DNA from 4 places in the Streptomyces sp. NPDC005195 genome. Region 3 is predicted to be linked to each of the others. Evidence: riboswitches for the same ligand, from Rfam matches in the RefSeq annotation. Region 3 holds a riboswitch; each other region holds the start of a gene.
What was found. A riboswitch is a leader RNA that binds a small molecule or an ion and turns the genes downstream of it on or off. The one in region 3 is predicted to bind cyclic di-AMP.
Positions count from the first base shown of each region.

Region 1: linked by a shared signal. The riboswitch ahead of ABZV34_RS09870 (C40 family peptidase) and the one ahead of ABZV34_RS11640 (M23 family metallopeptidase) in region 3 are both predicted to bind cyclic di-AMP.
Region 2: linked by a shared signal. The riboswitch ahead of ABZV34_RS22060 (transglycosylase SLT domain-containing protein) and the one ahead of ABZV34_RS11640 (M23 family metallopeptidase) in region 3 are both predicted to bind cyclic di-AMP.
Region 4: linked by a shared signal. The riboswitch ahead of ABZV34_RS23260 (LysM peptidoglycan-binding domain-containing M23 family metallopeptidase) and the one ahead of ABZV34_RS11640 (M23 family metallopeptidase) in region 3 are both predicted to bind cyclic di-AMP.

Region 1 is NZ_JBEXHZ010000006.1:117,206-123,060, reverse strand. Features, by position in the region: gene ABZV34_RS09880 (ATP-dependent Clp protease proteolytic subunit) at 230-886, shown strand; gene ABZV34_RS09875 (hypothetical protein) at 894-1,199, shown strand; cyclic di-AMP (ydaO/yuaA leader) riboswitch at 1,545-1,730, shown strand; gene ABZV34_RS09870 (C40 family peptidase) at 1,734-2,207, shown strand; gene ABZV34_RS09865 (LysE family translocator) at 2,268-2,939, opposite strand; gene ABZV34_RS09860 (LysR family transcriptional regulator) at 3,060-3,971, shown strand; gene ABZV34_RS09855 (ATP-binding protein) at 4,036-4,494, opposite strand; gene ABZV34_RS09850 (helix-turn-helix transcriptional regulator) at 4,707-5,564, shown strand; gene ABZV34_RS09845 (DUF397 domain-containing protein) at 5,577-5,801, shown strand; gene ABZV34_RS09840 (8-amino-7-oxononanoate synthase) at 5,814-5,855, opposite strand, start outside.
Region 2 is NZ_JBEXHZ010000021.1:82,321-88,175, reverse strand. Features, by position in the region: gene ABZV34_RS22065 (HAD family hydrolase) at 1-365, shown strand, start outside; gene ABZV34_RS22060 (transglycosylase SLT domain-containing protein) at 464-1,234, opposite strand; cyclic di-AMP (ydaO/yuaA leader) riboswitch at 1,239-1,397, opposite strand; gene ABZV34_RS22055 (CocE/NonD family hydrolase C-terminal non-catalytic domain-containing protein) at 2,518-2,730, opposite strand; gene ABZV34_RS22050 (polyprenyl synthetase family protein) at 3,827-4,837, shown strand; gene ABZV34_RS22045 (DUF2092 domain-containing protein) at 5,405-5,855, shown strand, end outside.
Region 3 is NZ_JBEXHZ010000007.1:229,781-235,635, forward strand. Features, by position in the region: gene ABZV34_RS11625 (dihydrofolate reductase family protein) at 1-896, shown strand, start outside; tRNA gene ABZV34_RS11630 (tRNA-Met) at 1,049-1,122, shown strand; gene ABZV34_RS11635 (PP2C family protein-serine/threonine phosphatase) at 1,326-2,582, shown strand; cyclic di-AMP (ydaO/yuaA leader) riboswitch at 2,774-2,931, shown strand; gene ABZV34_RS11640 (M23 family metallopeptidase) at 2,943-3,980, shown strand; gene ABZV34_RS11645 (aldo/keto reductase) at 4,048-4,992, shown strand; gene ABZV34_RS11650 (PrsW family intramembrane metalloprotease) at 5,002-5,855, opposite strand, start outside.
Region 4 is NZ_JBEXHZ010000024.1:533-6,387, forward strand. Features, by position in the region: gene ABZV34_RS23250 (TetR/AcrR family transcriptional regulator) at 1-193, shown strand, start outside; gene ABZV34_RS23255 (SGNH/GDSL hydrolase family protein) at 276-1,061, opposite strand; gene ABZV34_RS23260 (LysM peptidoglycan-binding domain-containing M23 family metallopeptidase) at 1,337-2,254, opposite strand; cyclic di-AMP (ydaO/yuaA leader) riboswitch at 2,259-2,413, opposite strand; gene ABZV34_RS23265 (tyrosine-protein phosphatase) at 2,980-3,777, shown strand; gene ABZV34_RS23270 (DUF6126 family protein) at 3,837-3,989, opposite strand; gene ABZV34_RS23275 (XRE family transcriptional regulator) at 3,986-4,639, opposite strand; gene ABZV34_RS23280 (aspartate aminotransferase family protein) at 4,829-5,855, opposite strand, start outside.

The DNA.
Region 1 (5,855 bases), on a different contig from region 3:
CCGAAACGGACGATGTCCGCCGCTTCCGCCGAAAGCGACGTCCCCCGCCGCCACGCCCACGGATCCCGCGTCCGGCCCGGACCCTCGGCGTCGTACCCGTGGAGCATCTCCCTCCTCCTCTCCGCCGGGATTTTCGCTGTCGGCCGATCCCCTCGACATGATCCGTACGTCCTGTACATTTTTTACAAGTAGCGACACACAGGGGAGTCACCCGGAGGAGGCGCCAGCCATGTACGAACCGTCCGCCCGCCACGTCCTGCCCGAGTTCACCGCTCGCACGACCAGGGGACGCCGGTCCCTCGACCCGTACTCCCAACTGCTCGACGAGCGCATCGTGTTCCTCGGGACACCGGTCGACGACACCGCGGCGAACGACGTGACGGCCCTGTTCATGCACCTCGAACACCTGGCGCCGGAGCGGGACATCTCGCTCTACGTCAACTGCCCTGGTGGCTCGTTCACCGCGATGACGGCGATCTACGACACGATGCGGTTCGTCGCCTGTGACGTGGAGACCGTGTGCCTGGGGCAGGCCGCGTCGGTCGCCGCCGTCCTGCTGGCCGGCGGCACTCCGGGCAAGCGGTTCGCCCTGCCGGGTGCACGGGTGCTGATCCGTCAGCCCTCTCTGCCCGTCCCCGTTCCGGGCCACGCGAGCGATCCAGCCCTCCAGGCAACGGAGTTGACGCGCACTCGGAAGCTGCTGGAGGACATGCTCGTACGGCACACGGGGCAAAATCCCGAACAAGTCGCCGCAGACATCGAGCGGGACACGATTCTGGACGCGCAGGCCGCGCTGGCGTACGGGCTGGTGGACGGGATCATCCCGAGCCGCAAGAACTCGCGCACCACGCCCGGTGCGAGGAACGCCACACCCGACGCGAGGTGATCCGCCGATGGTGCCCGAACTGCCTCCGCTGCCCGCACTGACCCACGCCGAGGCCGAGCTGATCGACCGCTACCTCGACGTGGTCGACCTGGTCGGCCGCATCAACCCGGGCCGGCCGGGAGACACCTATCGCGGGCTCCGCGCCGCCCAGGCACTCGTGGGCAAGGCGACCGCACTGCGTGACGCCCTGGCCCTGATGCACCAGCGGGGCGAGAGCGAGGTGCACGCGCCGACCCTGGCGCAGGCCCTGCGCGTCCTCGACGGCGAGCGGCGGACCGCCCGCGTCACCCTGCCGCCCGACTCCGGCAGTTGAGGCATCCAGGACCGGGGCGCCGCTCACACCGATCCGCGGAACGTCCGGACCGGGTTTCAAACGGACCAGTCGACGTACCCCCCAACGGCGTAGACGCGCGTCCTTTCGGGTGGCCCCAAAAGTTGCGCAACACGCGTAGCCAAAAGGCGCAATGAAGTGCTCCGGTGCTGGTAAGAGCCTTGCCGACGTCCCCAACGCCCCTCGAACAGAGGAGTGTCCACCCGAACGGGTGAGTGGTGAGTAACCCCACAAATCATCGGTTCCGCTCGGATTTTCCGACATCCATGCGTGAAGATCCCTTCCGACGACAAGCCCCCGCCACACCGGCGGGGCGGTCCGGGCGGACGCCGAGTCCTGCCGCCGCCCGGATGACCGGTCGACAGATGTGCATCGGCAGGAGTGGAGGACCCAGCAAGACGGGCCGCCGGAGAGATCCGGGCGGTCCTTGGGGTGAAGCCGCGTAAGCGGCCGGGCTACTTCGCCAGCCCGAATCCGACAGGTCATCCTTCACAGGCGGTTGACGAAGGGTTGCGCATGACTGCGCTCAATCGTGTCCCGTCGCTGCTGACCCGGGCCGGTACGGCCTCGGCTCTGACCATCGCCGCCGTGGGCGGCAGCCTGGTGGTCCCGGGCGTCGCAGCCGACGCCGAGGCGGCCACACCGGCGACGAGGGCACTCCAGGTCGCGGCATCCAAGAAGGGCGCCCCGTACAGGTACGGGGCCACCGGGCCGCGCCGCTTCGACTGCTCCGGGCTCACGCTGTACTCGTACAAGAAGGCGGGCAAGAAGCTGCCTCGTACGGCCGCCGGGCAGTACAACAAGAGCCACCACATCTCAGCCTCGCATCGCAAGGCCGGTGACCTCGTGTTCTTCCATTCGGGCCGGAACGTGTACCACGTCGGCATCTACGCCGGGAAGGGAAAGATCTGGCACTCCCCGAAGAGCGGGGAGGTCGTGAAGCTCCAGAAGATCTGGACGAAGAGCGTCTGGTACGGCCGTGTGAGCTGACCCGGCCGAGGGGCGGCGGCGCCGGGCCGCCGCCCCTCGCGGCACGAAGCGGGGAGACTCTCAGGCCGTCAGGGGCTCCAGGAGGAGCACCAGACCGAGCACCGTGAGCGCGCTCCCGGTGACCGCTTCCACGGCGCGGGCGGCACGCGGCCTGCGCAGCCACCGTCCCAGCCGGTCGACCAGCAGGGCGACCGCCGGGAACCACACGAGGGCGACGGCCACCACGATCAGGGCCAGCACCAGGGTGCGGGGCATCGCGGGGCTGCCCGCGGGCACGAACTGCGGCAGCAGGCTCAGGAAGGTGATCGGCGCCTTCGGGTTGAGCGCGTTCGTGACGAAGCCCTGCCGCAGCGGACGGCTCCCGTCCCCGGGCCCGCCGGCCACGGCCTCGCGGGGCAGCGTCCCGCCGGACGCCGCCGGGCGCTCCCGGTCCGGATCCCGGTCCCGCTGCCGTCGCGGACCGCCCAGCGTCCGTACGCCCAGGTACAGCACGTAGGCGCCGCCGAGGAGCTGCAGCGTGCGGAACAGCGCGGGCACGGCCGTGAGGACGGCGGCGACACCGGCGACGGCCAGCACGGTGTGCAGGAGGAGCCCGCCCGCGACCCCGAGCGCGCACGCCACCCCGGCCCGGCGGGAGACGAGGGCGTTGCGCACGACGACGGTGAAGTCCGCGCCGGGCATGGCGACCATTCCCGCGGCCACAGCGGTGAAGGCGATGAGCTGTGCGTCCATGGCCACCAGGGTGCCCGGGCCGGGCCTTCACCAGGTATGTCGAATATCCTGGGTCTGCCTTAACCAATCGTTAAGACCTGGGCTCCTCCGCGGGGTGCCCCGGACCTGGGGAGGCGTTCGATGTACGACCCGACACGGCTGGCGGCCCTGGTGGCGGTGGCCGAGGCGGGATCCATCACCCGGGCCGCCGAACGCCTCGGCTACAGCCCGCCCGCCCTCTCCCAGCAGCTCGCCAAGCTGGAACGGGAGGCGGGCGCGTCCCTGCTGGTGCGGTCCCACCGCGGGGCGCGGCTCACGGACGCGGGCGAGCTGCTCGTGGCCCGGGCCCGCCGGGTGCTCGACGAGATGGAGCGGGCCCGGCACGAACTGGCCCGTCTGACCGGTCTGTCGGGCGGCACCCTGCGGCTCGGCACCTTCCAGACGGCGGGCATCCATCTGCTGCCGCCGGTGCTCAGCGCCTTCCGCCGGGCCCACCCCGACGTGGAACTCACGGTCGCGAACTACGAGCCCCCGGACGGTGTCTCGGCGGTCGCGGCGGGCGAGGTCGATCTCGCGCTGACGCACACCTACGAGCCCGCGGACCCGGTACCCCTCCCCACGTCGGTGCACGCGGAGCCGGTGCTGGTCGAGGAGCTGGTGCTCGTCACGGCTCCGGGACACGTCCTCGCGGACGGTGCGGCCCGGCTGCCGCTGTCCGGACTCGCCGGACAGCCGCTGATCAGCATGGCTCCGGACCATCCGCCCCGGCAGGGTGTGGAGGCCGCGCTGGCCCGGGTCGGGGCCACCCCGGCCGTGCGGGTCGAGAGCCCCGGGTACGCCCTGGTGTGCGCGCTGGTCAGTGCGGGGCTCGGGGTCGCGGTGGTGCCGGAGATGGTGGCCAGGACGGCGGCGACCCCGGTGGGGCTGCGGCTGCTGGAGCCGGGAGATCTGCGCCGTACGATCTCCGTCGTCCACCGGACCGACCGGCAGGCACCCGCGGCCGAGGCCTTCCGGGCCCTGCTGCGCGGCGTGTTCGGGCGTGCCACGCGGTAGGCGTGCCACGCGGCGGGGACGCGCGGCACGGACTCGCGCGCGGGCGGGGCAACTGATCGTTTCCTCAGGGCTCTTGTGGGCCGCCGGCCACCACCGGCCGGGCCGGCACCGTCCACGGCAGCTCGATGGAGACCGTCTTGCCGCCCTCCCGGGTGGGGCGCACGAGAACCCTGCCGCCGCATTCGGCGGTCAGCCAACGAATGATCACCATCCCACGGCCGTTGTCCTGTTGGACGGCGGCGGGCAGGCGTTTCGGGAAGCGTGGATGGCTGTCGGTGACGCCGATGCGCAGTTGTTCGTCCCGGTCGAGCCGGACGTCCACCGTGAAGGTGGGCGACTGACCGAAGGTGTGCTGGACGGCGTTGGTGGCTAGTTCGGACACGATCAGGCGTACGGTGTCCGCGGCTTCGGCGTCGCGCGGCAGGCCCCATTCGGCCAGCACGTCGACGACGAAACTCCGGGCCGCGCAGACCGAGGCGGGATCGCTCGGCAGAGTGACGGATGCTTCCTGGTGATCTGCCATGACGACGTCGTCCCTTTCCCACGGGACCGGAGTCCGACACGGAGCGGATGGTTCGAGTACGGTCCCGGACTGGTGCTTCGCGCCAGACTGCCATCACTGGGCCGGTCACGGGCGCGATCCACCGAGATATGCATATATCTGTCGCTCGAAGCGGTGAACTCTGCGACGGCAGACCGTATTTGGGCGGCTCGGAAGGAGTAAGGAGTACGGCCATGCAGCACGGTCCCGCGGTACGCCGCCGCAAACTCGGTGCCGAACTGCGCGCGCTGCGCGCCGGTGTGGGCCTCACCAGTGGTGAGGCGGCCCGTCTCGTCGGCTGGCATCAGTCGAAGGTGAGCCGGATCGAGACGGGGATCAGCGGGGTGAAAGCGGCCGACGTGGAGCGCCTCCTGGACGCTTACGGCGTGCGGGAACCCGGCTTACGGGAGCTCCTGCTCGGACTGTCCGGATCCGAGGGCAACGGGCGTCACCACTGGTGGCACGCCTATCGGGGGGTCCTGCCGCCCGCCTACCGGGACTTCATCAGCCTGGAGTCCCAGGCCAGCGGCATGCGCACGCTGGAGACGTCCGTGGTGCCGGGGCTGCTCCAGACGCCGGAGTACGCCCGCGCGGTGACGCGGGCGGCCGTGGGCGGACTCGAGGACGGCAAACTGGACGCGCTCGTCGAGGTGCGCCTCGCCCGGCAGGACGTCCTGCGTTCGGATCCGCCGCTGGAACTGACCGCGGTCCTGGACGAGGCCGTGCTGCGTCGAGAGGTCGGCGGACCCGAGGTCATGGCCCGGCAGCTGGCCCGGCTGCGGGAGGCCGCCGCTCTTCCCCAAGTGCGTCTTCAGGTACTGCCGTTCGCCGCCGGCGCGCACGCCGGAGTGACCGGTCCTTTCGTTATTTTCTCCTTTCCGAACACAACTGATCTGGACGTGGTTGTTCTCGACCACTTGACGAGTAGCCTCTACCTCGAGCGGAAAGAAGACCTTCAGGCCTACACCGAGGTCTTCAACACCCTTCGGTTCCACGCCCTTTCACCCGAGGACTCGTTGGACTACATCGCCGCGATAGGTGACGGCGCGTAAGGAGGCACCCCCATGACCGCACTGCCTCGGTACGTACCTTTCAGTACTTCACTCCGTGATGTCCGCTGGCTGCGCAGCAGTCGCAGTACAGGAATGAACAACTGCGTCGAGACCGCACGACCGGGCCCTGGTCCCTGGGCCGGACTCGTCGCGGTGCGCGACTCCAAGAACAAGGCGGGCCCCGCCCTGCTGTTCACCCCTGCCAGCTGGGAGGGGTTCATCACCGGACTGAACTGACCGCCGCCTCGTTCACCGGTTCTCCGAGACCACCCGTACGGCCTGCTCGATCTG
Region 2 (5,855 bases), on a different contig from region 3:
AGGTCCTGCTGCGCCACCCGCTGCTGTCCGACGACGAGTTGGCCGCGGCGGCCAGGGGAGTGGTGGGTTCCCTGGCCACGGTCACCATGTCGGGGCCCGGCACGGTCGAACTCCAGCCATGCGGGGTGACCAAGGCGACGGGCCTTGCTCTCGCCGCCGCCCATCTCGGGCTGGCCTCCGAAGCCACCATCGCCTTCGGTGACATGCCCAACGACATCCCCATGTTCGACTGGGCCGCCCACGGGGTCGCCATGGCCAACGCCCACCCGGAGCTCAGGGCGGTGGCCGACGAGGTGACGCTGTCGAACGAGGACGACGGGATCGCGGTGGTGCTGGAGCGGCTGTTCCCGCTCTCCGCACCGTAGCCCCGGTTGCCCGAAGCCCCGAAGCCCCGAAGCCCCGAAGCCTCGGATTCCCGGGGTGCCGGAAGTCCGGCCCGGCACCCCGGTCTCGTGGCGTCCGGTCAGTAGGCGCCGTTGACGTTGTCGATCGAGCCGTACTTCGCTGCGGCGTAGTTGCAGGCGGCGGTGATGTTCGCGACCGGGTCGTAGGAGTCCATGGACGTGCCGGGCACGTGGTAGGCCTTGAACGTCGGGTCGATGACCTGGAGCAGGCCCTTGGAGGGGATACCGGCGGCGGCGTTGGAGTCCCAGTTGTTGATGGCCTTGGGGTTTCCGGAGGACTCCCGCATGACGTTGCGGTGGATGCCGTTGTACGTGCCCGGGATTCCGTTCTTGGCCATGATGTCCAGCGACTGCTTGATCCAGCCGTCGAGGTCGTTCGTGTACGTCTTCACGGCGGCGGTGGTCTCGGTGGCCGCCTTGGTCTTGGCCGTCGCGGTCTTGACCGCCGTGGTCGTGGACTTGGTCGTCTTGGCGACCGCCGCCGTGACCTTTGCCGACTTTGTGGTGTTCTGGACGGTTTTCGTGCCGACCGTCAGGGTGAGGCCCGTGCGGAGCGCCGACGGGTTGGAGCCGATGACCGCGCTGTTGGCCTCGTACAGCTTCTTCCAGCCGCCGCTCGAGGGGTACTTCTGCGCGATCTTGACCAGGGTGTCGCCCGTGACCACCTTGTAGGTGACGAGCTGGACGTCGGAGGCGCCCGTGGCGGCCTGTGCGCAGGTGGCGCCCAGGAGTGGGAGGGCGAGTACCGCGGCGCCCGTGCCCGCCGCGAGAATGCCGCGAACGAGGGTGCTGCGGGTCTTCGGGTGGCAGTGTCTACCTGCTGCGGCCATGACGAGTTCCTCTCCGGCGCCTGCGAGGTGAGCTGTCGGGTTCGGGCGGGAGCTGCCCGGCCGCACGGTGAGTGCGACTTCACCCCTAGCCGTTCCGGACTTCGGATCGGCGGCTTACCTGGGTCCCCCGCTCCTGCCGTGCGTGTGTGGTCGGGTGTGGTTCCGGTCGGCGGCAGGATTGGGCGGTCCGTCCGGAGTGACGTGAAGGTATGCGAGAGCACATGTCCGAAACAAGCCTTGATGTCGCGGTGTAGATCGTTTTCACCAGGACATAAGGGCGGATGAATTGCCCGATTAATCCGGAATACTTCGCTCAACTTGGCTTATGCAAACGGGTAGTCGCTGGATGGGTTCGCGAGGTAGATGACCTTCGCGCGTGACCCAACTCACTCGATCCGACAGGAATAAAGCGGCAATGGCGGCAAGTCGGGCATATAAGGCGCGGATAAAAGGCCGCTGAGCCCTCGGTCGGAGCCGTGCGCACCGTTCGTGCGGGCAGGCCCGTGCCGGGGTCGCCGTGGGGCAGCCGGTTCTCGACGGTCCTGAAGTGGTCTCCGTAGGGCCGGTGTTCGGGATGCGCGCGGCGCTTCAGGTCGGGACGGGGGCCGAACTCCAGCCCGCGCGCACCCTGTTGATTACGGTCCGGGATCCGCCCGCATGACGCCGAAGCGCGTGACCCACTCCTGGCCGCCCGTGAGGACGGGCGCGTGTCCCTCGCCGGGGTCCGTCAGGGATGCACCGGTCCACGCTCTGCTCCGCGGGGCCGCCGGGGCTTCGGCCCGCGATGCGCGGGATCCGCCGCTCCCCCGTACGAGGGGAGGCCGCCTCGGTGAAGGCCTTGCGGACCAGCTCGGGGGAGAGCGAAGTCCCTTGTCCCGTAGCCGACTTCGGGGCGGGACCCGGGTCGCGCCTCCCGGGCCGGTCGCGGGCGGCGCGGGCGGATCGACCAGGGGAGGCGGGCGCGGGCGCTCGAGGCTCGGCTTCCTGGGCGGAGCACGCCTCGAGCCTCCTCCGCGTGTTCGAGGCCGTCCGGGTGGGCGCGGGTGCCGCGGTGGCGGCGGACGACTTCGCGGCATCGCTCGCCCTTGGCCACGTCGTCCACTGACCGGCGTTCGGGCGGGGTTCGCCGAAAGCGGCGGCGGAGGCCATCCCGAGCGGTACGGAGGGTCCGGTTCCGCGAAGGCGTTCGTGGAACCGGACTCCCCTGCTCGTAAGGGGAGTTCGAGAGAACTGACCGACGGGTCCGGGGTGAAGCCGGCCTCCGGGCCGGGCTCGGGCCGGATTCAGGGCCAGGAAGAGGGAGGGGAGGGAGCGAGCCAGAGGCGGATGCGAGGGCCGGGCGGGACGGCCCGGCCGATGGCGGCCGGGCCGAAACCTACGTCCTCCGTAGTGACCGGTTTCGAGGGGAGCGACTGATCGCGGCGGTTGCGCACTGACAGGTTCACGGCACTACGAGTGACCGGGGTCGAGGTGCCGTCAGGGGCCGCGTCGCACACCGGGGCCGATCACCCGGACCCACCCTCGCGGCGGTCCGGAGACAGGTCCGCGCGGGTGTGTTGAGGGGCGGAGGCGACCCGTGTCCACGCCGGTGTGCTGAGGGGAGCGCACAAGCACCGGCGCACCCCGGAGCGCGTACGCGACGGGAGTGACCAAAGAGGGAGGATCCCGCGGTGTCGCCCACCCGGCGGCCGGGCGGGGAGGCGTAGACCGTCGCCGGTGGGTGCGCGTCCGTGACATAGGGGCGAGGAAGGGGCTCCGGCGTCACCGGGCCGCTGTCCGGGTCGGTCGGGGTGTGCGCGTCCGTGTCGGTCGGGGTGCGCGTGCTGTGTGGCTCGGGCCAGTGGTCCCCCAGTGCGGCGCCTCCGGGAGGAAGCCGATCGCCGGGCCCGGCGGGAGGCTCTGGACCAGGCGCGGTACCGGGTCGGGGTGCGGGTCCCGCCGGCCGCCCGCCCACCGCCGGGACGGCCGCACGGATCGCGGGGCCACCCTGGCGGACGCCGCCGTCGCCCCCGTGCGCGTCCTGGGCCGGGCGCGGCGGCGGCCACGTATGGATGAACGGGGCCACCGTCGCCAGGCGCTTCACCCGGATGTCGCGCCACATCACCCGGCCGACGTGCGCGAGTCCGGCGGGCGGGTGATGTGGGCGAGTCCCGTGGCCCGCGTACAGCCGGGTGCCGTCCGCCGGAGGGATCCGGACGTCCTCGTGAGTCGTCTCGTAGGGGAAGGCCGTACGGGCGTGCATGCTCTTGTCGGTGTTCCCGGTGTTCCCGGTGTTCCCGGTGTTCCCGGTGCTCGCGGGTGATTCGGTTTATCCACTGCCATACCGGCCTATCAGGAACATAACGTTCGTGACGGGCCGCCACCCGGACGTGGGACTGCGTGGGACTGCCTGCCTCCCGGGGGACATCGGACGCCGGGGGAGAGGGAAGTCGGGAGGAAGTCGACAGTGGGGACGGTGGGCGCTCGTGGTGATCGAAACGTGACCGGATACGCTGACTTGAGTGATGGCAGCGACACATCGACAAACCGTGTCATCGACCGAATGATCGACCGAGTTCGCCATGTGATCGTCAGCAGACAGGAGAACCTCTCGTGACCGTCGTCGGGCCGTTCGGGCTGAGCGTGCGGGACCAGGCTCTCGAAGCCGATGTCCAGGCCGGATTGGCGGCTGTCGAGGAGGGCTTGCTCGAAGTCACCAAGAGCGAGGTCCCCTTCATCACGGAAGCCGCGCAGCATCTCCTGCGGGCCGGCGGGAAGCGGTTCCGTCCGCTGCTCGTGATGCTCGCGGCGCAGTTCGGTGACCCCTACGCGCCGGGTGTCGTGCCCTCGGCCGTGGTCGTCGAGCTGACCCATCTCGCCACGCTGTACCACGACGACGTGATGGACGAGGCCGACGCGCGGCGCGGGGTGCCCAGCGCGAACACCCGCTGGGGCAACTCGGTCGCCGTCCTCACCGGCGATTTTCTCTTCGCGCGCGCGTCGCACACGCTGGCCGACCTCGGTCCCGAGGCCGTCCGCGTCCAGGCCGAGGCGTTCGAACGGCTGGTCACCGGACAGATCCTGGAGACGGCGGGTCCGCGCGACGGGCGGGACCCGGTCGAGCACTACCTCGACGTGCTGAGCGGCAAGACCGGTTCGCTGGTCGCCGTGGCGTGCCGGTTCGGCGCGATGATGTCCGGGGCCGACGAGACGGTCGTCGACGTGCTGACGCAGTACGGGGAGCGGCTGGGCGTGGCCTTCCAGCTCGCGGACGACGTGCTGGACATCGCGTCCGACTCGCACGAGTCGGGAAAGACGCCCGGGACGGATCTGCGCGAGGGCATTCCCACGCTGCCGGTGCTGCGGTTGCGGGAGCGGGCGGAGCGGCTCGGTCTCGCCGAGGACATCGCGCTGTGCGAGCTGCTGGACTCCGACCTCACGGACGACGACCGGCACGCCGAAGCACTGGCCCGGCTGCGGACGCACCCGGCGCTGGAGCAGGCGCGGCGGGACACCGTGCGGTACGCGGAGGAGGCTCGGGCCGCGGTGGCCCCGTTGCCGGAGTGCGACGCGAAGGCGGCGTTGGTGGAGCTCGTGGACGCGGTGGTGCACCGGGCGGGCTGACGCCTTCGTCAGCGCCGGTGCCGGGCGCCCGTAGCGGCGTACGCGGGGGTGTCGTTCCCGGGGGCGGACCGGTTCTCATCAATGTGATGTCCGTCACGCGGTGAGAGGGAGTCCGGACTCGGACAGGGGGCCGTGTCGATGCGAGGAACCCGGCGCGGGGGCGTCACGTCGGTGGCGGTACGGGGAGAAAGCGGAAGAATGTAGTCGAACGTCATGGTCGATGCGTTCCGTGCATTACGTAGCTTCCGTGCATTACGTATCTTCTGTGCATTCTGTACGTTTCGCACATTCTATGTGTTTCGTATGTTCGGTACGCGTCGCGGGAGGATCTGATCCTGACCGGCGTCGCGATGTCCTCGGCGAACCCCTACGGGTCGATGCCGGTACCGCCTCCCCGTGTCATACCGCAGGAGTACGTGGAGTTGCGTCCGGGGTCTGACGCATCTCTCCGCCCGATTTGGTCATATGGAGAGCACCACTCCTCACCGGTTCGGGTGAGAATGGCGGCTATAGGGGTGGGGAAGCGCAGGATGGCAGGCCGCCGCCGACGACGGAGGTAAGGCACACATGGCACCGAACGAATCCGACAGGACCGCCGGGGCGGAAGGGCTGCGCGACGAGGCCGACGAGACGCGCGCCGGCCGCCGCAAGGCAGCGCGGTACGTCGTCCCGGTCGCGGTGGTGGGGGTGGCGGCGGCGACCATCGGGCTCGTCCCGGCGCTCGCCGACTCCGGTGACCCCAGCCTGCCGAAGATCACCGCGCAGCAGCTCGTCGAGAAGATCGCCAAGTCCGACGTCCAGCAGCTCTCCGGCACGGTCAAGATCAGCACCGACCTCGGGCTGCCCAATCTGGGCGGTCTGGAGAACAGCCTGATGTCCGGCGCCGCCCAGGGCGCCGGTGGCTCGTCCGCCGACCCGCAGTCCAAACTCATGGAGCTGGCCTCCGGCACGCACACGCTGCGCGTCGCGGCCGACGGCCCGGACAAGGGCAAGGTCTCCCTGCTGGAGAGCGCCGCCG
Region 3 (5,855 bases):
AGGTCACCGTCAGCGGGTCCGGCGACCTCGACCCGGACGCGCAGTTCTGGCACACGGGCGGCGAGAAGATCGTCTACACCACGGACGAGGGGGCCGTACGGGCCGCCGACGCCCTGCGCGGTCCGGCCGTCGACGTGGTGGCGACGGGGGCCGAGCTGGACTGGCGCGCCGTGCTCGCACACCTCCATGACGTACGGGGGGTGCGGCGTCTCATGGTCGAGGGCGGCGGGCGCGTGCACACCCAGCTGATGGGGCAGGGCCTGGCGGACGAACTCCAGCTCGCCGTCGCGCCGCTCTTCGTGGGACAGGCGGACGCGCCACGGCTGTTCGGGCCCGGGAGTTACCCGCCCGGACGGATGCGGCTGGTGGAGACACGGGCGGTGGGAGACGTCGTCCTCATCCGCTACGTCCCCACGGCCCCCGGCACCGGTGCGCTCGCCGCCGCCGCGGACCGGCACTGGCTGGGGGTGGCGTGCGAGCTGGCCGCGCTGTGCCCGCCGTCGGAGAGCGCGTTCAGCGTGGGCGCGGTGGTGGTGGCCGCGGACGGCACCGAGCTGGCCCGCGGGCACTCGCGGGAGGGGGGCGACCCCGTCGCGCACGCCGAGGAGGCGGCACTCGCCAAGATCGCTGCCGGGGATCCGCGACTGGCGTCCGCCACCGTCTACAGCAGTCTGGAGCCGTGCGCCCGGCGGGCCTCTCGGCCCGCACCCTGCGCCCGGCTGATCCTCGACGCGGGGGTGCGCAGGGTGGTGACCGCCTGGCGGGAGCCGGACACCTTCGTGGCGGGCGCGGACGGCAACGGGCTGCTGGCGGCCGCGGGGGCGGACGTCGTCGTGCTCCCGGAGTTCGAGGAGCGGGCCACGGCACCCAACCGGCATCTGCTCGGCGCCCCCTAGCGGAGGGGCTTCCGGCGGCCGGGCGCCCGGCCGCGGACCGTCGCGAGCGAGGCGGAATCGCGGGGGATCCGGAGGAGAAGAGACCTGGTCGTGGGGCGTGCGTGAACGGGTGTGCTCGGGGGGTCGAACATGACGTACACTGGTTTCAACGACGCGGGGTGGAGCAGCTCGGTAGCTCGCTGGGCTCATAACCCAGAGGTCGCAGGTTCAAATCCTGTCCCCGCTACTCAAGGCCAAGGGCCGGAACTCGGATTCACGAGTTCCGGCCCTTGGTGTTTCCGGCCAAGAGACGTTTCCGGCCTTCGGTGTGCTCGGTGCTCGGTGTTTCCGGTCCCTGGTTTCTCCGACCCGCCCGTACGGAAGCGTGGGCCGTCCCCCGGTCGGTCCACACCGCTGGCCGCCTCCCCCCACTCCGGGAAACCTGGATGGGTGGGCCAGCGAGGAGGTGCGCGGCGGGCCGAACCGCCCTACGACCGGTCGGGCGGACGGCTGCCCGACGACCCCGTGCCCGATCCGGGGCTGGGGGACGAATCGCCGCCGGACCCGGACGCCCGTCGGATTTCGCACGCCTGGACCCTGGTGCGGGCGCTGCCGGTCCTGCTCGTCGTCGTCGCGGTGGTCTACGACTGTATGACCCCGCCCGACTTCACCGCGGCCCCGCTCTTCACCGCCGCCCCGCTCGTCGCCGCGCCGATCTTCACGCTGCGCGGCACCCTCCTCACGGGAGCCATGACGCTGGCCGCGCTGCTGGGCTGCCGCCTCAGGTTCGGCTTCCATATGGGGATCGGCTCGATCACCGAGGTCGCCACGGTGGCGACCGTCGCCGTCCTCGCCGTCCTCATCAACATCCTCGTCCGCCGCTCGGACCGACGGCTCGCCTCGGTCCGCCAGATCGCCGAGGCGGCTCAGCGCGCCGTGCTGCCGGAACCCGAGGAGCGGATCGGCGGCCTGGCGGTCGCGGCACGGTACGAGGCCGCGCAGGAGGGCGCGTTCATCGGCGGCGACCTGTACGCCGTACAGGACACCCCGCACGGCGTACGGCTGGTGGTGGGCGACGTACGCGGCAAGGGCATGGGCGCGGTGGCCGTCGTAGCGGTGGTCATCGGGGCGTTCCGGGAGGCGGCCGAGCAGGAGACGACGCTGGAGGCGGTCGCGCAGCGGCTGGAACGTGCGCTGGCCCGTGAGGGCACCCGGCGCGAGGGCCTGGACGCCTTCGAGGGTTTCACCACGGCCGTCCTCGCGGAGATCCCGCACGGGGGCGACGTGGTCCGGATCGTCAACCGCGGCCATCCGTCACCGCTGCTCCTGCACGCGGACGGCACGCTGTTCACGCTCGCCGCCGCGAACCCCGCGCTGCCGCTCGGCATGGGCGAGCTGGGCCGCTGGCCCGACCGAGGGGAGACGGCGGACTTCCCGCTCGGCTCCACGCTCCTGTTCCACACGGACGGACTGTCCGAGGCGCGGGACGGCCGCGGGAACTTCTACGATCCGGCCGGTCGGCTCGCGGGGCAGACCTTCCGCGACCCGGACGCCCTGCTGGCCGCGCTCGCGGAGGGGGCCCGCCGGCACACGGGCGGCGCGCTCTCGGACGACATGGCGCTGCTCGCCGTGCGGCGTCCCCTCGAGGGCGACGGAGTTCCTCGATCGTTGTCACGGGGGGTAGCCGGACGATATCCCTCCGCGTAACAGCTGACGCACGGTCAGAAAAGGCGGGTGAGGCAGGGCGGGTCAACTCGCCCGCTTTCCCTCGGTCATGCCCCGTAAGTCCTGGCCAAGAGTGCGCAATGATCGGCACGAACGGCTTGGAATCCGGTACCCGAGTCTATTAACGTTCGATAACGCAGCGCGGTAGTCCCAGCCGTCACAAGAGACGGCTCCGTGCGCACGCGCCGAATCCCGCGAGGGAACCGGGGAACCACCAAATTGGGGTGAATCGAGCGTCTTTCACGGTGGAGACACCGTGGGTTGACGCGCGTAGGAGACCTTCCTGCTCCGAACCCGTCAGCTAACCCGGTAGGCGAGAAGGAAGGAAAGGAGCGCGCCCACGTGGCGTCCAACCGGCCTGCCCAGCCCACTTCGTTCGCGCCGAACGACAGTCAGACTTTCGCTTACTCCCGCGGCGACGACGAGGGCCCCTGGGAGGAATGGAACCCCACCGCGGATTCCGTCGCTCCCGTCCGCGGCCGGCACCGCGTCTCCAAGCAGCGCGGGGGCGGGCTCGCCCGCAGCTCCACCGTCCTCGGCGTCGGTGTCCTGGCCGCCGTCGGCGCGGGTGGCATCGCCACCGCCGCGCCCGGCAAGCCGCCCGTGTCGATCTCGCTGCCCGACCTCTCCTCGGTCACCCAGTCGGCCAAGGCCCTGATATCCGACGGCGGTTCCAGCACGCCGAAGGGCTCCTCCACCCCGCTCACCGGCGCCGGTCTCACCACCGCCGACGCCGCGCAGGGCAACGCCGACGCCGGCGAGGCGCTGCGGGCCCGCATCATGGAGCAGGCCGAGTCGCAGCAGGACCAGGTCGACAGCGCGGCCCAGGCCGCCGCCGAGACCGCCGCCGCGAAGAAGGCGGTCGCGCTGGCCGCCGAACAGCAGGACGAGGCCAAGGCCAAGGAAGCCGCCGCGAAGAAGAAGGCGGAAGCGGAGGCCAAGCAGAAGGCCGAGGCCGCGCGCCTCGCGCAGCTCGCCAAGAGCTACTCGCTGCCGACCTCCTCGTACACCCTGACCTCCCGCTTCGGTGACGCCGGCTCCATGTGGTCGTCCGGCTACCACACCGGCCTCGACTTCGCCGCCCCCACGGGCACGCTGATCAAGGCGATCCACAGCGGCACCATCACGGAGGCGGGCTGGGCCGGCTCGTACGGCTACCGCACGATCCTCACCCTCGACGACGGCACGGAGCTGTGGTTCTGCCACCAGTCGTCCATCAGCGTCAGCGTGGGCCAGAAGGTGGGCACGGGTGACGTCATCGGACGGGTGGGCGCGACCGGCAACGTGACCGGGCCGCACCTCCACCTGGAGGTCCACCCCGGCGGCGGCGACGCGATCGACCCGATGGCGTGGCTGCAGAGCAAGGGCATCAACCCCTGATCCAGCACCCGCCGCGAGCACGGCGGGTGCGGAATGCAGTCGTCCGCTACGACTGTTGAAATGGGGTATGACTCCTCTCCGCACGCTCGGTTCCTCCGACATCGAGGTCTTCCCGCTCGCCCTCGGCGGCAACGTCTTCGGCTGGACCGCCGACGAGGCGCAGTCCTTCGCGGTCCTCGACGCCTACGCGGCCGCGGGCGGCAACTTCGTCGACACCGCCGACAGCTACTCGGCGTGGATCCCCGGCAACAGGGGCGGCGAGTCCGAGACGATCATCGGCAAGTGGTTCGCCGCGCGCGGCAACCGCTCCGATGTCGTCCTCGCCACCAAGGTCGGCGCCCATCCCCAGTACAAGGGGCTGGCCCCGGACACCGTCAGGGCGGCGGCCGACGCGTCACTGCGCCGGCTCGGCACGGACTACATCGACCTCTACTACACCCACTTCGACGACACCTCGGTCCCGGTCGAGGAGATCATCGGCACGCTCGACGAACTGGTCCGGGCCGGCAAGGTCCGGGAGATCGGCGCCTCCAACCTCTCCGCCGAACGGCTCGCGGAGTCCCTGGAGTTCTCGGACCGCGAGGACCTCGCGCGCTACACCGTCCTCCAGCCCCACTACAACCTCGTCTCGCGCGACACCTACGAGGGCCCGCTCCAGGAGGTCGCCTCCCGGACCGGACTGGCCGCCGTCCCGTACTTCGCCCTCGCCGCCGGGTTCCTCACCGGCAAGTACCGTCCGGGCACGACCGTCGACTCGGCGCGGGCCGAGGGCGCGGGCAAGCACCTCGACACGGAGCGGGGCCGGCGTGTCCTCGCCGCCCTCGACGAGGTCGCCCGCGCCCATGACGCCTCGGCCGCCACCGTCGCACTCGCCTGGCTCGCCGCCCGGCCCACGGTCGCGGCCCCGATCGCCTCCGCACGGACGGTCGAACAGCTTCCGGACCTGCTCGCGGTCGCGGACCTCACGCTGAAGGACGACGAACTGGCACGGCTGACGGAGGCGTCGGCCTGAGCGCTCCGCTCAGGGCCGGTAGGGGTCGTACGCCGGGCGGGGCGCTGTCGGGTCCGGGTCCGGCCGTTCGTCCCGGGCCGACGGCTGCACGGGCACGTAGCCGTAGCCGGGGCCGTAGCCGGGGCCGGGGCCGTACGCGGGCCACGGCCCCGGCATCGGTACGGCGGGTGCGGTCACCCGTGCCGCGTACGCGAGGGAGGGGCGGGCGACCTCCCTGCGCCGCCACAGTTCGTGGAGCAGCTCCCGCTCCCGTACGACGAAATCCGAGCCGGCGCCGCCGCGGCGCCCCCGGTGCCGCAGGAACGCGAGCGAGGTCGCGCAGGCCTCGTACCGCGCGACCGACCGTGCCGCCGCCCTGCCGAAGTGATGGACCGCGTACTGACGGGCGAGCCGGCGTGCCCGCATCGAACCGAGTGCGTACGGCTCGGGCGGGGTCAGCCACCCGGCGACGGCGTACGCCGGGAGTTCGGCGCGGACGGTCCTCAGCTCGCGCTGCCGCGTCCAGATGACGAGGAAGGTGAGCAGCCCGAACGCCGGCACCATGAACGCGCCGTACACCGCGAAGAACCCGTACTCCCCGAGGCTCGACGAGCCGTTCCACATCGCGTGCATGCCCATCGCGAGCAGCAGTCCGGCCGACGGCAGCAGGACGCGGCGCAGCCGCCGGCGCTCGGCGGACAGTGCCGCGATCCCGAAGCCGATGCCGGTGAACACGGTGAACAGCGGGTGCGCGAAGGGCGCCATCACGACCCGGACGAAGAAGGTCGCGGCGGTGACGGAGGCCAGTCCGCGCTCGCCGCTGAGCTGGTCGGTGCCGAAGGCGTTGCCGAGGTAGAGGATGTTCTCGGTGAAGGCGAAACCGG
Region 4 (5,855 bases), on a different contig from region 3:
CGGCGGCGAGTTCCGGTGCCCGGATCCCGCCGGGACCGCACTGCGGCTGACGGCGCTGCTCGACGGTCTTGCGGTGCAGATGACCTCCTACGCGGGAGCGGTGTCGCGGGCGCGGGCCCAGGAGTGGGTGGACGACGCGCTCGCGCGGGAGTTGGGGCTCGACCGGGCCGCCCTGACGGCGGCGGTGCGCTGAGGCGCCCGCCCCGGCGCACCGCCGCCGTCGGGGCGGCCTTCCCCACGGTCCCGCCCGTCGGCCGCCCGCGGTGTCACCCCGCTCAGGCGACGGTCCCGATCCGCATCTTGATGTCGTCCGGCGAGAGGCTGCCCTTGGCCGCCACGTGGTCGCCCGAGGACTCCCCGCGCAGCCTTCGTCCGATCCACGGCACGAGGTACTCGCGTGCCCAGTGGATGTCGTCGCGCCGCACCTCCAGCGTGCCGCGGGGCGGCAGGGGAGGCCAGGGCTGGTCCGGGTCGGCGGGCACGTCGAGGCCGAGGACCTGGCCGGCCCGCAGCGCGACCCTGGTGTGGCCCTCCGGCGACAGGTGCAGTCGGTCGCCGTCCCAGGCGCGCCGGTCCTGGACCGTCTTGAGGGACCACAGGTCGAGGACCGGACAGCCGTAGCGGTCCGCGATGGCCCGTACATGCCCGTTGTACGTGGCGATCTTGCCGCGCAGGTGCTTCAGCACCGGGACGCCGCGGGTGTCGAAGCCGGTCGTCACCATGACGGTGCCGACGGCGGAGGTGAGGTCGGCGACCGCGCGCTCGAAGCGCTCCGCGACCTCGTCGGGGTCGGTGCCGGGCCGGATGATGTCGTTGCCGCCCGCGCAGAAGGAGACCAGGTCCGGGGCGAGTTCCTTGGCCCGCCGGAGCTGGTCGTCGATGACCTGGTCGAGCAGTTTCCCGCGCACGGCGAGGTTGGTGTAGGTGAAGTCGCCTTCCGGCTGCCGGTCCGCGAGCAGCACCGCGAAACGGTCCGCCCAACCGACGAAGGCTCCTTCGGGGCCGGGGTCGCCGACGCCTTCGGTGAAGCTGTCCCCCACCGCCACGTACGACCCGATCACCGCTCTGTTGTCACTCTTCGAATCGTTTGCCACATCGAGCCATGATTCACCTTGGGATGTGAGCTACGCGACCGTAGGAATGGGTTGACGGGTGGTGAGATAAGCCACTCATAAAAATTGGCCGAAATCCGGAATAGGGCTCTCTCAGGCGTGGTTGAACAGCCACCGCGCCTGGACGCCCGAGATCCGGAAAGGGCGGCGGCGCGGCACTGACGAGACACCGAGGGCCGGACCCCGTGAAGCGTGGGGTCCGGCCCTCGGGACGTGTGGGGGCGTCAGGCGACGACGACGCCGTGGGCGCGCAGGTACGCGACCGGGTCCACGTCCGAGCCGTAGACGGGGGTCGTGCGGATCTCGAAGTGCAGGTGCGGTCCGGTGACGTTGCCGGTCGCGCCGGAGAGGCCGAGCCGCTGCCCCGCGGTCACGGTCTGCCCCGCCGAGACGGAGAGCGCGGACAGGTGGGCGTACTGCGAGTACCGCCCGTCGGCGTGCTGGACGACGACCTGGTTGCCGTACGCGCCGCCCCAGCCGGCCGAGACGACGGTGCCCGCGGCGACGGACCTGACCGTGGTGCCGGTCGGGACCACGAAGTCCACACCGGTGTGGTAGCCGCTGGACCACATGCTGCCGGGCACCTTGTAGCCGGTGCCGATGGTGGCTCCCTCGACGGGCAGGGTGTACCCCGCGTCGGCGGCCTGGGCGGCCTTGGCCGCGGTGGTGTCGGTCGCGGTGGCCGTCTCGACGGCGGGCCGCACGGAGAGCGCGGTGGCGGAGCCCACGGACGAGACGGACGACAACTCCGCCGCCTGCGGCGTGGCGCCGGCCGCGGCGCTCCGCCCCACGATCGTGAGCTTCAGGCCGGGACGGATCAGCTTCGGATCACCGCCGACGACCGCGCGGTTGTCGGCGTAGAGCTTCTTCCAGCCGCCGCTGACGTGCTGCCGGTCCGCGATCTTCGCGAGCGTGTCACCGGACTTCACGACATAGGTCTTCTCCCCGTCGGCCGCGGCGGGCGCGGAGACCGTCGTGATCTTCTGCACGGCGGACGGGACGGCTGCCGCCGGGGCCGCCGCATGGGCGCAGACGGCGCCCATCAGCGGCAGGGCGAGCGCGGCACCACCGGTGCCGGCCAGGGCGATCGAGCGGGGCAGGCGCAGAAACCTGGGACGACGGTGCTTACCCTTCGCGGGCATGACGCATTCCTCTCCGGCGCCTGCGAGGTGAGCTGTCGGGTGCGGGCTGGAGATGCCCGGCCGCGCGGGCGCGGCTGTACCCCTAGCCGTTCCGGAGACCGGAACAGGCGTCGTACCTGTGGGTCCCCCGCTCCTGCCGCGTACGGGTGAGTGCGGATTCCGGGCGGCGGCAGGATTGGGCGTCCGTCCGGATTGAGGGCGAACGTAGGCGAGAGAACAGCGCGTCGACAACTGTCCGCGATCTCCGTACGACCACCTTTCTTGATCGATGTCCTGATTGTCCGTCACCCTCCGTGCGCGGTGCCCCTTTCGACCCCGGCGATCCCCCGGGCCGCGCGGCACCCCGGGGGACGAAGGTCGCAACGCATCGTCACGTATATGACGCTGCTCACGCACGACACCCCAGAGGGCCCTTTCTCGGGACGAGTTGGACTGAAAGCGACATTTCCCCCACACCGGTCACACGTTACGAAATCTGACGACTGACGCATCGAGATCCCCACACGGTTCCGCGGCCGCCGCGCGGACCCCTCCGTCGCTCCGCTGCCGCGCGAGGACGGGGGTCGTGAGGTGCTCCGGCGCGGAGGTCGTCAAGGCCGTCCCACCTCGGAGGCGACGCCTGTGGACAACTCATCGCCCGAGGTACCCATGTCGTATCGTCGAGAGGCGATTCCCGTCGGCGAGCGACGACGAGCGGTGCCGACGGCCCTATGGGAGGAGCCCCCGTGACGCAGCAGGTCCCGTCGACCGAGCCGGAGCTGGCCGGAGTGCGCAACTTCCGAGACGTGGGCGGCCTGCCCACCGTGGACGGCCGGCGGGTGCGGTCCGGGCGGCTGTTCCGCAGTGGCCACCTCGCGCACGCCACGAAGGAGGACGCCGCGTTCCTCTCCTCCCTCGGGCTGCACACGATCTTCGACTTCCGCAACGCCTCGGACCAGAAACTGGAGGGGCCGGACGTCGAGCTGCCCGGCGTACGGAACGTGAATCTTCCGCTGACCGACCCGGCCGACGGCAGCGAGTTCTGGAAGATGGTCCGTGACGGCGAGCTCGACCAGCTCCGTGCCCACCTCGGCGACGGCCGGGCGGCGGACCGGATGATCGGTTCGTACCGGACGATCGTCACCGAGCGGACGGCCGAGCACTCCCAGGTGCTGCACGCCCTGGCCGAGGACAGCGTGCCCGCGCTCATGCACTGCGCGGCGGGCAAGGACCGCGCGGGCCTGTCCATAGCCGTGACGCTGCTCGCCGTGGGCGTCGAGCGCGACGCCATCGTCGCCGACTACCTGGAGTCGAACGCGCGCCACCGCCGCTACAAGGTGCACCGCAACGGCACCTCGGACACGCCCAGCTCCCCCGAGGTCATGGAGCTGCTCAGCCCGCTGTTCGACGCGCGGGCCGAGTACCTGACGGCGGCCTTCGAGACGATCGAGGAGACCTGGGGCGGCGTCGACGGCTATCTGGAGGAGGCCCTGCGTCTCACCCCCGAGCTGCGGGACCGGCTGCGCGACAGGCTCCTCGACTGACGTCCACGGGCCGTGCGGCCCACGGCCGTGCGCCCCGCGGCCGTGGCCGTGCGCCGGGTCTACTGGTTCTGCGCCCCCAGCGTGAACAGCAGGTAGATGAAGGCCGCGAAGAGGTGGCCGACGGCCACGTAGATGATCAGCCGCACCCACAGCGCACGGGGGAGCTTGTCCTCCATGGACCGCCGGTGGCCGGGCTCCGTGGGTTCCGTCATGACGTCTCTCCTAGGGTCGGGTGCGGCGCCGCCGGGCCGAGGCACAGCGCGGCGGCGGGGCTCTGCAGCAGGGTGTGTACGAAAAGGAGGTCGGCCCCCGCCTGGTCGGCGGCGGCTATACGGTGCGGGGTCAGCGAGTCGAAGTGCGCGCTGTCCCCGGGCGCGAGCACCTGCGTGGTGTCCCCGAGGCGCAGCCGCAGCCGTCCCTGGAGGACGTGGAGCCACTCCTCGCCGGGATGGACGCGCACGATGTCGCCCTGGGAGCCGTAGGGGACGTGCACCCGCAGCGCCTGCATCCCGCGGCCCGGGGAGCCGGCCTGCCAGTAGGTCCAGCCGCCCGCCGCGGTCGGCTCCATGTCGGTGGCCCGGACGATGGCGTCCCGTTCGGCGGCCCTCTCGCCCAGCAGCTCCGAGACCGTCGTACTGTAGATACGGGCGAGAGCGAGCAGCATCGGCAGCGAGGGCTGGCGCTGCCCCGTCTCCAGCCGGGAGAGGTGAGCGGCCGAGAGCCCGGCGGCGCGGGCCGCGGCCTCCAGGGTCAGGGAGGCACGGCGGCGCAGCTCACGCAGCTGCGGCGCGACGATGGGCAGCAGATCGGCTGTCCCGGTCTCGGGCGGCGTGTCCGCCGCCCCCGGCTCGATGGGGCTCATGCACTCCATTGAGCCGCATTATTGCCTCTCGGGCAAATTTGTTGCCTCAGAGGCAAAGATCTCGTCGACGGTGCCGGATCAGGGGGCCTTCCGCCGTGCGAGCCCACCCTCGCGCACCGTACCCCTCCCAGGCGCGTCCGTCCGGTCCCGTCGGACAGGCGGCGCCCGACGGGACCGGACGGACATGCTCTAGCGGTTCGCCACCGCCTGCTTGACGAGTGTCTTCCCGAAGTCCCACATCAGCCCGCCGCCGCTGTGCGCGTCGTCCATCACGGCGACGAAGGCCTCCATGAACCGGTCCACGTCCCGCTCGCCCACGATCAGCGGCGGGATCAGTTTGATCACCTCCAGGTGGTCCCCGGAGACCTGGGTCAGGATGCGGTGCCGCTGCAGCAGCGGGACGACGACCATCTGCGCGAAGAGCCCCTTGCGCGCTGCCTGCAGCATGGTCCAGCGGCTGCGCAGCTTCAGCGACTTGGGCCGCCCGAACTCGATGCCGATCATCAGGCCCCGGCCACGGACGTCACTGAGCAGCTCGTAGGTGTCGACGAGCGCCGCGAGCCGGGTCTTCAGCTGCTCTCCCGTCGCCCGCGCGTTCGCGACGACCTGCTCGTTCTCCATCACCGAGAGCACGGCGAGCCCGGCCGCCATGGCCTGCGCGTTGGACCCGAAGCTCGCCGAGTGGACGAGGACCCGGTCCATCGACGAGTAGACCTTCTTGAAGATCCAGTCCTTGCCGAGGGTGGCGCCGACCGGCACATAGCCGCCGGACAGCGCCTTCGCCACGCACACCAGGTCGGGTTCCACGCCGTCCTCGTGCTGGTAGGCGTAGAAGTCCCCGGTCCGCCCCAGGCCCGTCTGCACCTCGTCCGCGATGAGCAGCGCCTTGTGCCGGTGCAGCAGTTCCTGGGCGGCACGCAGATAGCCGGGCGGGGCCTCGTGCACACCCTTGCCCTGGATGGGCTCGACGATGAGCCCCGCGACGTCGCCCCGCTTCAGCTCGCCGGCCAGCGCGTCGAGGTCGCCGAGCGGGACGGCGGTGTCGGGCAGCAGCGGGGCGAAACCGTCGCGGAACCCGTCCTCGCCGTTCACGGACAGCGACCCGGTGGTCAGCCCGTGGAAGGCGTGGGAGCAGTAGAGGATCCTCGGCCTGCCGGTGGCGTACCGGGCGAACTTCAGGGCGGTCTCCACCGCCTCCGTACCGCTGTTGGCGAAG